DNA from 2 places in the Paenibacillus sp. KN14-4R genome. Region 1 is predicted to be linked to the other one. Evidence: riboswitches for the same ligand, from Rfam matches in the RefSeq annotation. Region 1 holds a riboswitch; the other holds the start of a gene.

Evidence for each region. Region 1 has a riboswitch for S-adenosylmethionine ahead of ACSBOP_RS12330 (methionine ABC transporter ATP-binding protein). Riboswitches for the same ligand answer to the same signal wherever they lie in the genome.
Region 2: linked by a shared signal. The riboswitch ahead of metA (homoserine O-acetyltransferase MetA) and the one ahead of ACSBOP_RS12330 (methionine ABC transporter ATP-binding protein) in region 1 are both predicted to bind S-adenosylmethionine.

The regions. Positions count from the first base shown of each region.
Region 1 covers NZ_CP197466.1:2,551,336-2,558,349, reverse strand. The annotation lists gene ACSBOP_RS12340 (MetQ/NlpA family ABC transporter substrate-binding protein) at 157-981, opposite strand; gene ACSBOP_RS12335 (methionine ABC transporter permease) at 1,011-1,667, opposite strand; gene ACSBOP_RS12330 (methionine ABC transporter ATP-binding protein) at 1,664-2,674, opposite strand; SAM riboswitch class I at 2,820-2,949, opposite strand; gene ACSBOP_RS12325 (amino acid permease) at 3,177-4,571, shown strand; gene ACSBOP_RS12320 (YheC/YheD family endospore coat-associated protein) at 4,743-5,819, shown strand; gene ACSBOP_RS12315 (YheC/YheD family endospore coat-associated protein) at 5,940-7,014, opposite strand, start outside.
Region 2 covers NZ_CP197466.1:3,335,749-3,342,762, reverse strand. The annotation lists gene ACSBOP_RS16345 (nitroreductase family protein) at 1-245, opposite strand, end outside; gene ACSBOP_RS16340 (RrF2 family transcriptional regulator) at 565-1,014, opposite strand; gene corA (magnesium/cobalt transporter CorA) at 1,102-2,040, opposite strand; SAM riboswitch class I at 2,349-2,469, shown strand; gene metA (homoserine O-acetyltransferase MetA) at 2,557-3,504, shown strand; gene ACSBOP_RS16325 (PLP-dependent transferase) at 3,501-4,670, shown strand; gene ACSBOP_RS16320 (trans-sulfuration enzyme family protein) at 4,667-5,821, shown strand; gene mqnC (cyclic dehypoxanthinyl futalosine synthase) at 5,957-7,014, shown strand, end outside.

The DNA of each region.
Region 1 (7,014 bases):
AGAACAAGTGTTTGTTTATATTATAACAAACGCTTGTTCGTATGAAAAGATAGATTTGGTAAAAAATAACTAAATGATTTCATACAAAAAACCATGTCCTTACATGAAGTAGGGAACATGGTTTTTTGTAGTCTTATCTTTTGAAATGATCAAACACTATTCAAAAGTAGGAATGATTGACCCTTTATACTTGTCTTCAATAAACTTCTTCACTTCAGGAGTTTTTAATGCAGCAATTAGCTTTTTCATAGCATCGGAATCTTTGTTATCTGGACGAGCAACAAGGATGTTCGCATAAGGTGAATTTTTATCTTCAATAAATAGCGCATCTTTCGTAGGAACTAAGTTTGCTTGAAGCGCGTAGTTCGTATTGATCAACGACAAGTCCACATCTGCAAGCGTTCTTGGCAACATGGCAGCATCAAGTTCATTGATTTTTAGGTTTTTTGGATTTTCAACAACATCTTTTAGCGTAGCTTTAATGCCAACGCCATCTTTTAACTTAATTAAGCCATTCTTCTCAAGAAGCGCAAGGGCGCGACCGGCATTGGATGGATCATTCGGAATCGCTATTGTTGCACCATTAGCAAGATCTTTGATGTTCGTAATCTTCTTGGAATAAGCACCAAATGGTTCAAGATGAATGCTTGCTACAGATACAAGATCCATCTTACGATCTGCATTTTGTGCTTCTAAATAGGGAAGGTGTTGAAAGAAGTTCGCGTCGAGTTGTTTTTCGAACACTTGAATATTAGGTTGAACATAGTCAGAAAATTCTTTGACAACAAGATCGATTCCTTGTTCTTTAAGCTTAGGTTTGATGAAGTTTAAAATTTCAGCATGTGGAACAGCGGTTGCACCGACTTTTAGCGTTACTTCTTTTGTGTTACCTTCAGCAGCTGGGGCAGCATTTTTTTGACCGCAAGCGGCAAGTACCGCAATTAATGAGATGGATAGTGCGAAAATAAGTAATTTTTTCATTATGATTCCTCCTAGAATGTGTATGATATCTATTTACGTGAAAACCGCGAAACCAATTTGTCGCCAATCGTCTGCAACACTTGAACAAGAATTAGCATGACGATAATACTCGCAATCATCATTTCTGTTTCGAAGCGCTGATAACCATAGCGGTAAGCAAGATCTCCTAGACCGCCTCCGCCAATTAAACCAGACATTGCTGTGTAAGAAACAAGGGTTACAGCCGTAATTGTCATTCCAGCAAGTAAACCAGGCAATGATTCAGGCAAGAGGACCTTCCAAATAATCTGTCTGTTGGATGCGCCCATGGCTTGTGCTGCTTCAATGACCCCACGATCTACCTCTCGAAGAGAAGTTTCAACTAGTCTTGCGAAAAAAGGTGCTGCCGCGATAACTAGCGGGGGAATGGCTGCTTGAACGCCAATAGATGTCCCTACGATTGAACGTGTAAGGGGAATTACAGCGATCATTAAGATGACGAATGGAACAGAACGCAAAATGTTAATGATAAAAGAAGAGATCGTATAGATCAGCTTCGTTTTACCATTTTTACCGGAAGTCCAGTAAAGCAATATACCGATTGGCAGACCAAGTATAAAGGTAAAGACTACAGAGAAGGCCAACATATTGAGCGTGTCGATCGTTGCATCGCCGATGTCCGACCAAATAATATGAGAAAAATTCATTGCATAACCTCCACATCTAAGCCTCTTATTTTAAGTTCCTGTATGGTTTGTTCAATTGCTCGTTCTTCACCATGGAAGATGACATGCAGTACACCGTAAGGGGTGTCTTTTAAACGGGATATGGTTCCTTGCATAATGGAAAATGTAACGCCTGTATGGCTAATGATCTCGGATAACAGCGGCAAGTACGTCTGTTCACCAAGGAACGTGATTTTAACTAGATGTGGTGATGTCCCTTGCTGATTACGTAAATTGCTCCATTCTATTGGATCAGATAACTCATCAATGAACTCTTGTGTGACGCGGTGTTGTGGTTTTAGGAACACCTCTGTAACAAGTCCTTGTTCTACGATCTGACCCGCATGAATGACCGCTACTTTATCACAGATGGTACGAATGACATGCATCTCATGTGTGATAAGGACAATTGTAATCCCGAACTTTCGATTAATTTCAGCTAACAGCTCTAAGATAGAATTCGTTGTTAAGGGATCAAGCGCAGATGTTGCTTCGTCACATAGCAGAATATCAGGGTCTGCCGATAAAGCTCTCGCGATACCAACACGCTGTTTTTGACCGCCAGATAGTTGGGAAGGATACTTATTACGATGTTCTTCTAGTCCCACAAGAGTTAGCAGTTCATTGACACGCGCTTGTATTTGATTTTTAGGCATACCCGCAAGTGTGAGAGGAAATGCAATATTTTTCTCTACGGTGGCGGAAGTCAGCAGGTTGAAATGTTGAAAGATCATGCCGATTTTACGTCGTTTGTTTTGAAGTTCGGTATGATTAAGTTGTGTAAACTCCGTGTTATTAATTAAGACCTGCCCACTTGATGGCCGCTCTAATAAATTGATCGTACGAAGCAGTGTGCTTTTCCCTGCACCAGAGTGACCGATAATACCGAAGATCTCTCCTTTGTTAACATGGAGGCTAACGGCATTTAAAGCGATCGTTTGTCTGTTATTCGTTAAATAATGCTTCGAAATATTTTGTAATTGGATCATTGATTATCACCTTCCTAGCTGTAGTATGAACGAATGTTGAATGAAATAATTGGCACGAAAAAGTTAGGGATAATTTGTAAATTAACGCAAAAAAGCCCTTTTTTGCAGATTGCAAAAAGGGCTGAGTATATTCGTCTTCATCCTTTTCTCATCTGCCAGAATTCATTGATCTGAATCCTGAAGGAATTGGCACCATGTCATTAATCCGCTTTGCAGCTAACTAATCGGTTGCCGGGCTTCACAGGGCCTTGTCCCTCCGCCTCTCTCGATAAGAAATTACATATGCAGTTGGCTTAACGTTGTTCGTGTTGATTTGTAAGTATGAGTATAGGCGTAGTGTGGAATAGAAGTCAAGAAAAAATATTACAACGGTTATTTCCATTGATGAGAAGTATCTATATGTTGTATAGTGTTATAGGTTAAATGTATAAGTAGAGTAGTAATTATTGGAAAATTAATATGGATACCGCTTATTGCCAACTACTGGGGAGGATGTAACAACATGAAAGACAATAAGTTAGGTCTATGGCTATTGGTTGCGCTAGTCGTAGGAAATATGGTGGGATCGGGCATTTTTATGTTACCGAATACGCTTGCCAAAGTGGCAAGTCCTTCTGCGGTCATTACGGCTTGGTTTATGACTGGTTCTGGCGTACTTATGATAGCTCTTGTTTTTGGAAATCTATCGATTCGTAAACCGGATTTGTCCGGTGGTCCGCAGCTATATGCAACAGCTTTGTTTCGTAAAGGATCGCGTACTTCCCATATGTCAGGTTATTTTGTGTCATGGGGTTACTGGGTAGCGAATATTGCTGGTAACGTTGCGGTTGTTACGACTTTTGCCAGCTATTTATCCGCATTCTTCCCAATCATGACGAATCAAGCGGAACTGTTTACGATATTTGGATTTACGATGAAGCTTGGGAATTTCATTACGTTTCTGATTTGTTCCGTATTTTTATGGGTCAATCACGCGATTATTATTCGTGGTATTGAAGGCGCGGGTAAGTTAAATTTAATTGCAACTGCAGCTAAAGTTCTCGGTTTCGCACTATTTATTATAATTGGCTTAATGGCATTTGATAGCAGCAACATTGTGCCGTTGATGCAAGATAGAGTAAGCGAGACTGGGGAGCATTTGGGCTTCTTGCAGCAGCTGAGTATGGCGGCAATGGCAACCATGTGGGCATTTCTTGGTGTAGAGTCAGCTGTCGTATTCTCTAAAAGAGCACGTAAAAAATCGTACGTGCAAATTGCGACGATTCTAGGACTTGGAATTGCTTTGCTCCTTTATATAAGTATTTCCGTCCTAGCGATGGGTGTTATGACACAAGAAGAGCTGATTAATTCCCATAAACCGCTTGTAGATGCATTGTCGATTGTAATCGGCCCTTCAGGCAGCTACATAATGGCTGGACTTGGGCTCATTTCTCTCATTGGTACGACAATTGGTTGGCTTTTGTTAAGTGCGGAAGTGCCTTATCAAGCAGCGAAGCAAGGGTTGTTCCTGCCCGTTTTCAAATTAGAAAATCGTCATGGGTCACCAGCGAAGGCACTTACAATTACAAATGGGGTAACACAGCTTCTGCTTTTGTCAACCCTATCCAGTTCAATTGCAGAGGAATTTGAATTAGTGACGACCATTGCCATCCTCGCGGTACTCGTTCCATATACAATTGCATCTATTTACCAGCTTAAATTAGTATGGCTTGGAGAAACGTATGAAGGTCAAATGAGACAGCGTATCGTTGATGGTATCATTGCGGTGCTGGCAACCCTGTATTCACTTTGGGTGATTCGTTCGGCAATGACAGATTGGTTTACATTCCTTGCAGGTGTGGGTATGGTTCTATTCGGTATTGTGTTCTATCCACTTGTAAAGAACAATAAAAAATAAGCGATTAGCATGAAGCCAGACAGGAATGTCTGGCTTTTTTGTACTTTTTATCAAGATGGGAGAAAGCCCGTAAAGCTAGGCGTGTTCGTTTGGAACATTCTCTGTGTGTATGAATAAGCTAATAGTAGTTTCTGCCTATGAATAAGTGATGATAGAGAGGACGTTCCCAACATGAGCAGACCGATTATTGGTATTCTGGCTTGGAGAGACGGTGCGAAATTCAATGAATCAAAGTATTTGAAGCTGCTACTTAAGGAAGGGAAGGATCTGGGGGCCTTCGTTTATTTATTTTCAGCAGATGATATTAATCGGGATAGAAGTTTCATACGCGGCTTTATTCTAAATGAGCGTAACAAGTGGGAAAGAAGTGTGGCACCTTGGCCAGATATTGTCATTGATCGCTGCCGCAAAGGTAATCCTTCTTATAAAAAAGTGCGTAACTCTAAGCTTTTTATTTATGCAAACAACAAATATACGAATAAATGGAATGCAACCCAGTTATTCCTGCAGACCGAAGCGCTCCAGAAATGGATGCCTGAGACGACGAAATATAATGTAAGTAACTTGGAAGCGATGACAGAGAAATATGATATTTTATATATAAAACCAGGCAATGGAACAGGCGGACGAAGTATTGTGAAACTGTGTCGAACCCGTAAAGGATTTCTGATCCAAGCAAGATCACGGAATTTGGCACAGAAATCAATCGAGCTTCGCGGTATGTTCTCTCTGAAGCATTGGATGAATAATTGGGTTGATCAACAAAAGATCCGTAATGGAATTTTTATGATTCAGCAGGGTTTAAATCTTGAAATTATACCGAATCACGTTGCGGATACGCGGCTTTTAATCCAGAAGGACGATAAAGGCGAGTGGACAGTAACAGGCATGGGGATACGTGTAGGACCACGCAACTCTTCGACTTCTAACCTGCATGGTGGGGGTAAAGCAGTTCCGTTCGAAGAGCTGATTGCTGAGAAATTCGGTGAGGAACAGGTAGAGCCCATACGAAATGAGTGTTATGAGCTTGCATTTCAAGTGGTGCGCACGATTGAGGAGCATTTTGGCGGGATGATGGAATTTGGCCTTGATATCGGCGTCGATGTAAATGGCCGAGTCTGGCTGATTGAAGTGAATCCGAAGCCAGGTCGCGATATTTTTAAAGGGATTGGGAAAATGGACTTGTATCGTCAGTCGTGTAGGCGTCCACTGGAGTATGCCATTTTTTTAGCAAACACAAAATTATAGATTATGAATCAAAGAAGCCCTTCTTCAACAAAGAAGGGTTATTTTAGTCTGTAAAAATGAAGTTTCAAGACAGCAAAAAACAGGCTGCAAAAATGGGGATTATCCAGCAGCCTGCTGCTATTAAAATTTTGTTAGGTATTTGGAATACTGGATGATTTGACGAACAGACGGTCTAATTTTGTGGTCATACAAGGGGGAATTATCTTCCTTAGATGGCTTGGAATTAACTTCCAATAGCCAAACGCGTCCTTTCGTGTCTGCTGCTATGTCAATGCCAAGCTCTGCAAAATGATTCTGAATTTGTGATTCAATCCCTCTGGCGACATCCAGTGAGCATTTACGTAGACGAGCTTGCACAAGTGGTCGCTGCTGGATATTTAAGTTGGACATGGCGAGTGCGCTGGATACAGAACTGAGTGTGCCTCCCCTTGCTAAGTTAGAAACAAAGGTCTGATTACCAGCTATTCGTGCAACGATTGATGTGATAGCCCATTGACCTTTGGAGTTACGCTGAACAAGTGCCCGAAAGTCAACGGGTCGGCCATTTACTGAGATGAGATCAATGCCTTGTTGAATTTGGTAGGATGCTGATTTGAATTTACCTGACATGGCTGAGATGAGCTTAGAGAACGATTCATACGTTTGTTTACGAAGTCCACCCATACTCACCGTGTGGCAGTGGTAGGTTTGTGATCCCTCACGACGAATGCGAATAATTCCTTTACCTAGTGAACCTTTTATAGGTTTTAGGAAAACGGATGAATACCGGGTAAGCATCATCTTAAGCGTTTGTGAATTTACGAGTAAATGTGATTCTGGTAAAGAGGCAGTAAGAACGCCTTCACTTTTCAGCGCATCGAACACTTCATTTTTATTCAGATATTTCTCATTAAACGTTTGCGTTCCATACTTTGCTTTGGAATCTTTTATAAATTGCTGCACGTTCTCACTATTTTCGATCACCCTGGATGTAAGCCGGTTATAGATCAGATTGGGTATGGGAAAATAACCCTTTTTCCACGTGCCATCCTGATAAGACCAGCCACCCACAAAAGGATCCTCTAAACGAATATCATCTTGTGTAAAGAAAAAACTGGATGCCCCATAAAGATTACATGCCTCAGCAAATTCACGGCCGAATGAACTGTTTTTACCCAGGAGGTTCTCTGGGTCGGATGACTTGATGCGTCTAATG
Region 2 (7,014 bases), 780 kb from region 1:
GCGGAGGAATCCACAACTTGTCTTTGACCATAAGCAATAGGAAGCACTTTTTGCTTCACTTCCTGATCTGTGATCACGAGAAAACGCCAGTGCTGTAAGTTGTTAGAGGATGGAGCAAGCGTCGCAAGCTCTAGAATCTCTTTCAAATCTTGCTCAGGCATTTGGTATTCGGAATCATAATGTTTAACGGAATGACGTGCGCGCATGACTTCTTCAGCGAGCATCTGTTCTTGTGTAACGTTCATATTGGAACATCCTTTCTTGTGTAAGAGCGAGAGGGTACAAATTGTGTGAACATCCTGAGTTAGACAGAGAGTCATTCATGTCCTGAAAAGCGCAGCGTTCGCCTTTGAAAAAATGTTCCCACCATAAATAATATAAATTCAATAAAGGAACATTTTTTCAACAGCGATGGAAGGATATGAATGACTCGTCGTCGCCCCAAAAGTAGTATTCCCCCAAAATTGTACGGCTCTCGCTAGTCGTTTAATTTGTGCTATTATTAAGCACAGTATAATCCTTAAACTGTGCTTTTGTCAAACGTAGTTTACGATGTTTTTTTACTCATTTCTTCAATGCCTTGTTTACCAAATCCTCAATCGTGATTGTGCTTAAATAGCCCAAGAGCAGATCATCCGCACCCTCAACGATATCTTCAAAAGGCATTTGCAGAGCTTGTCCGCATCGGTCATCTGGTAACGTGTCGATTAGCCCGGTAAAGAGCGGTCCCCGAATGTGTAAGGCGTTATAAACATCCGAAAGCAATATCTTAGAAGCAGGCTTAGCTAGTTGATAGCCGCCTACACGACCTTCTTGCGCATGGACAATATTTGCCCGGGCCAAAGCTGCAAGAATTCGCCGCAGCAGGGTGGCTTGTGAATGAATATTTTCCGCGATATTTCCACTTGGACAACAATGCTTGGCTTCAAGCTTAGCTAGATAGACCAAGGCTTGTACGCCATAACCAAACCACTTGGACGGATTTTTGACGGTGGGGATTTGATCTTTTTCCATCAATAAACACCTCTTTTCAAAAAAAGCAGCAGCTTCTCGCATCCTGCGAATGGAGAGCTGTTGCTGATTGTGTCATCTATTTAATAGTTACAGCCAATCTTTTTTCTTGAACAAGACGAACATCAGAATACCAAGCAGTCCCATAAATCCAAGAGCGTACAGGTCACCGTGTTCCCAGGTTAACATGCCTACGATGTCCGGAAAGTTCATCCCGTAAATCCCTGTGATCAATGTCAGTGGCATAAAGATCGTCGTCATAGCTGTAAAAATTCTCATAATTTCATTCGCACGGTTCGCGACCGCGGCTTGATAAGCTTCTCGTAAGTTTCCCATCAAATCCCGAAGGGTATCGAACGTATCTACAATTTTGACCGCATTCTCATAAATGTCGCCAAAATATTTTTGGAGTGGTGTAGAAATCAGCTTGAGATCTCGTTTATTTAACACGCCTACAACATCACGCTGCGGCACGAGCGCCTTTTTGAGCCATAAAATCTCACTTCGAAGTCCAATGATCTCATTGAGGTGAGTTTTCTTCGTGTGCATCAGAATGTCTTCTTCGAGTTTCTCAATCTTATCCTCGATACGATCACCGACAGTAAAGTAATTATCGACAACCAGATCGATGAGATGATACAGAAACCGATCGCAGGAATTTACTTCTTCTTCCCATAAAAGAGGCTTAAGTACACGAATTTCATTAATTTTTTGTTTGGTTACTGTAATGATAAAATGTTTGCCTAAGAAAATATTAAGTGCTCGGAGGAAAATCTCCTCGTCATCAAATCGAATAGAATTAACTACAATAAAATAATGACCATCATAAATTTCAAGCTTAGGACGTTGTTCTTCCTCACTTAGTGTATCCTCTACTGCCAGATCGTGAAGGTGAAACAAAGATTGAAGAATATCAATTTCATCCACTGTCGCATCAATCCAGTAAAAGCCCTCTTCAGGAGGGGTCAAAGCGAGGGTGACGTCATCGATAATCGTAAATACGCCATTTTGTACAAGGCGTGTTTTCATGAATACCACCCTTTCTTATCGAAAGGCAGAGGCAAGTCATCCAACCCTAAGTTACAGAGAATGATGGACTGTACATGCGACCGCTGCGCTTTCGCTATATATGAAGTTTAAAATGTTAATGCGACTGCTTGGGTCACCGTCCATACGTTCTCCCCCCTTATACCTTGTGAATTACTTGTATAGTATATACCTACATTTTCCACAGTTCAAGCTACAAAATGAGGTAAATCATTGGATAAATATGCTTGACGAAAGCAGCATGGTTCGATTACATTGATAGTAATATAACTGAAAATTAATTGTTTTTACTCTTATCAAGAGCAGGTGGAGGGACTAGCCCGATGATACCCGGCAACCGGCACTTTCCGAAAGGAAATGCACGGTGCTAATTCTTGCGGAAGCGCGTTTGACGCTTTTGACAGATGAGAGAGGACACATTTAGGTATCATTTTACGTGGCCTTTCTCATTTTGTATGGGAAAGGTCATTTTTATTTTTATTAAAGGAGTGGTGCTGCATGCCAATTAAAATTCCGGACAATTTACCGGCAAAGGAAGTTTTGACTCAGGAAAATATTTTCGTTATGGATGAATCTGTTGCGTATCATCAAGATATTCGCCCACTGCGAATTTTGCTATTAAATTTAATGCCGATTAAAGAAACTACGGAAACTCAAATTTTGCGTTTGCTATCGAATAGCCCACTACAAGTCGAATTTGTATTATTACATCCGAAGACACATTCTTCTAAAAATACATCACAAGAGCATTTGTCTCTTTTTTATAAAACATTCGAAGACGTTCAAAAGGAGCAGTTCGATGGCTTGATCATCACAGGGGCTCCAGTTGAGCAAATGGAATTTGAAGATGTCACGTATTGGGAAGAGCTGAAGGAGATTATGGATTGGAGTGTGGATCATGTCACGTCAACGCTTCATATCTGTTGGGCATCTCAAGCTGGCTTGTATCACCACTTTGGCATTCCGAAGTACACACTAGATGAGAAAATGTTTGGCGTGTTCCCACATTCCTTAAATCAAGATAATGTTAAGTTACTCCGGGGGTTTGATGAAGTGTTCTATGTTCCTCAATCCAGACATACCGAAGTACGACGTGAAGACATTCAGAATAAGCCGGAGTTAGAAATTTTGGCAGAGTCGGAAGAAGCGGGCGTATATATTGTCGCTTCGGATAAGGGCAAGCAAATTTTCGTAACCGGACATTCTGAATATGACCCGCTCACACTGAAATGGGAATATGACCGTGATGTGAATAAAGGACTTGAAATTGCAATTCCGAAAAATTATTACCCGAATGATGATCCGACTAAGTACCCAATGACTTCTTGGAGAGCGCATGCGAACCTTCTCTTCTCCAACTGGTTGAACTATTATGTCTATCAAGAAACGCCATATGATCTATCAGCAGTTCATAAAAAATCAAAAGACGGAGGTTCGAAATCATGAATATCGAGAGTCGGTTGGCGCAAATTGGTTCGATCTCCGAGCCAGTTACAGGAGCAGTTTCTTTTCCAGTCTATCAGTCCACAGCATTCCGTCATCCGAAACTTGGTCAAAGTACAGGATTTGATTATTCCCGTACGAAAAATCCGACACGCAGTGTGCTTGAAGAAGCAATTGCTGAGCTAGAATCTGGAGACGCTGGTTTTGCTTGTTCATCCGGCATGGCAGCCTTGCAGACGATCTTTGCACTATTTTCACAAGGGGATCACTTGATTGTCTCCTTGGATTTATATGGGGGGACTTACCGTTTGCTTGAGCAGATCATGTCCCGTTTTGGTGTATCTGCGACGTATGTCGATACGAATGATCTTGCTGCGTTAGAACAGGCTTATCGTGAGAGCACGAGAGCGGTCTTGATCGAGACACCAACGAACCCACTGATGATGGTAACAGATATTGAAGCTGTAGCGACTTGGGCAAAGGGTAAGGGAGTTCTTACGATTGTAGACAATACCCTACTTACGCCTTACTTGCAGCGTCCAATCGAGCTTGGTGCTGATATTATTATTCACTCTGCAACGAAATATTTGGGCGGACATAACGATGTTCTTGCAGGATTAATTGTAACGAAGGGCAGGGAACTATCTGAAAAAATGTTCTTCCTGCACAATTCAATTGGCGCGGTGTTAGGACCTCAAGATTCGTGGTTATTAATGCGTGGGATGAAGACCCTTGCACTGCGTATGCAGCGTCATGAAGCGAATGCAACGGCAATTGCGAAGTGGCTGCAGACGCATCCAATGGTAGCAGAAGTATTCTATCCTGCATTGGAGTCTCACCCCGGCTATGAGATTCAGAATAAGCAATCAAGCGGTAATACCGGTATTTTCTCATTCAAGATGAAAGATGCCCGCGCCATTGAGACGATTTTGCGACACATTCGTCTGATTGCTTTTGCTGAAAGCCTAGGTGGTGTGGAGTCACTTATGACTTATCCAGCTGTACAAACCCATGCAGATATTCCGCTAGAAATTCGGGAGAAAATTGGTGTGGATGATCGTCTATTGCGCTACTCGGTAGGAATTGAGCATGTAGATGACTTAATGACGGATCTAGCTCGTGCATTTGATGCGGCTGCTTCGGAGCTAGCAGGAGGCGTGAAAGCATGAGTAAAGCGGGTAAGGAAGTAGGCTTTGGAACGAAACTGTTGCATTATGAAGGAGCGGTTGATGAAGTAACAGGTGCTTCGTCAACACCTATTTATCAAGCATCGACATTCCATCATTTTGATCTGGACCAACCACCCAAGCATGATTATACACGTTCGGGTAATCCGACTCGTGAAGCGGTAGAATCCTACATTGCCGCACTTGAAGGTGGTGTGCGGGGGTTTGCATTTTCCTCCGGGATGGCAGCAATTTCGTCTGCATTTATGATGCTATCAGCAGGAGATCATGTGATCTGCACGGAGGATGTATATGGTGGAACTTATCGACTCCTGAGCACGATTATGACGCGGATGAATATTGAAACCACATTCGTCGATATGACGGATATCGAGCAAGTACGTGCAGCACGAAGACCGAATACGGCTGCTGTCTTTATGGAGACACCTTCGAACCCAACGCTGCGGATTACCGATGTAGCGGCGATTACAGCTTGGGCGAAGGAACATGATTTGATAACAATGTTAGATAATTCATTCATGACACCCTATCATCAGCGCCCAATCGAACTAGGTGTAGATGTTGTATTGCATAGTGCTACGAAGTTTCTAAGTGGACACAGTGATGTGCTTGCTGGACTTGCTGTTGTTGCTACCGAGGAATTAGGTAATCGACTTAAAGCCATTCAAAATGGTATGGGGAATGTACTAGGCATGCAAGATTCTTGGCTGCTCATGCGAGGAATGAAGACGCTGAAGGTTCGTATGGAAGCATCCGAGCAGTCCGCTCAGAAGCTAGCACACTGGCTCGCAAATCAAAGCAGCATTGCCGCTGTCTACTATCCTGGGCTTGCTGATCATCCAGGTCGTGAAGTTCATGAGCGACAGTCCAAAGGTTACGGAGCGGTTGTATCGTTTGATGTGGGTTCAGGAGAACGCGCGCGAAAGCTTCTTGGTGCCGTACACATTCCATTAGTTGCGGTATCCCTTGGAGCAGTGGAAAGTATCTTATCCTACCCTGCGATGATGTCCCACGCGTCGATGCCGCGTGAAGTACGGGCACTTCGTGGAATTACAGATGGACTTGTCCGTTACTCGGTTGGTTTAGAAGATGTTGAAGACATGATTGCGGATTTGGAGCAAGCATTAGCTTAAATTATGAAGGTGAAATAATCTCAGCTTGGCCTGTAAAGTGTCATTATAGCGATAGGCATCTGTTTATGTTACGATGGATAATAAAAGTACCTCTATGTAAGCATAGTGAATATATAGAAAAGAGGTGTTGGATCGATGAATGCCATCGACCGCATTTTACACAAAGCCGTCTCTGGGGGACGACTCAACGTAGAAGAATGTATAACTTTATATGAGTCTGATGAGATTGAAAAAATTGGACATGCTGCTAATCAAGTCATGCAAAAGCTGCATCCAGAGCCTGTTACAACATTTGTTGTTGGCCGTAATATTAATTATACGAATATTTGTGATGTATACTGCCGGTTCTGCGCTTTCTATAGAACGCCTGGTTCTTCTGAAGGATATGTCCTTCCCGATGAAGCTATTTTCCAAAAAATTCAAGAAACTATTGATGTAGGTGGAACGGAAATTTTAATGCAAGGTGGGGTTAACCCGAATCTTCCATTCACTTACTATACGGATTTGCTTAGAGAAATTAAGAAGCGTTTCAATATCACCATGCACTCCTTCTCACCTGCAGAGATCATGAAGATGAAGGAGATTTCTCCAGATCTATCACTGGTTGAAGTGATGCGTGAATTGAACAAAGCGGGTCTTGATTCCCTTCCAGGTGGCGGCGGAGAAATTCTAGACGATCGTACACGCCGTAAAATCTCTCGCCTTAAAGGTTCGTGGCGTGATTGGATGGACGTCATGCAAGCTGCTCATCAAGTAGGAATGAACACAACAGCTACGATGGTAATCGGCTTTGGTGAATCTTTCGAAGAACGCGCGCTTCACTTGCTTCGTGTACGTGATGCACAAGATGACGTGGCACTAAACGGATGGAATACAAAAGGCTTCTTAGCGTTTATTCCATGGACATTCCAATCTGAGAATACAAACATGAAGGGCGAAAAAATATCGCCTGAGAGGTACTTACAGACGGTTGCGATCTCGCGTCTGATGCTCGATAACATTCCGAATATCCAATCTTCGTGGGTTACGATGGGTCCAGAAGTGGGCAAGCTGTCCTTACAGTACGGCTGTAACGACTTTGGCTCTACGATGATGGAAGAGAATGTAGTATCTGCTGCAGGTACAACACATAAAGTGAATATTGATTTGATTCTTAAATTAATTCGTGAAGCGGGTAAGATTCCAGCTCAGCG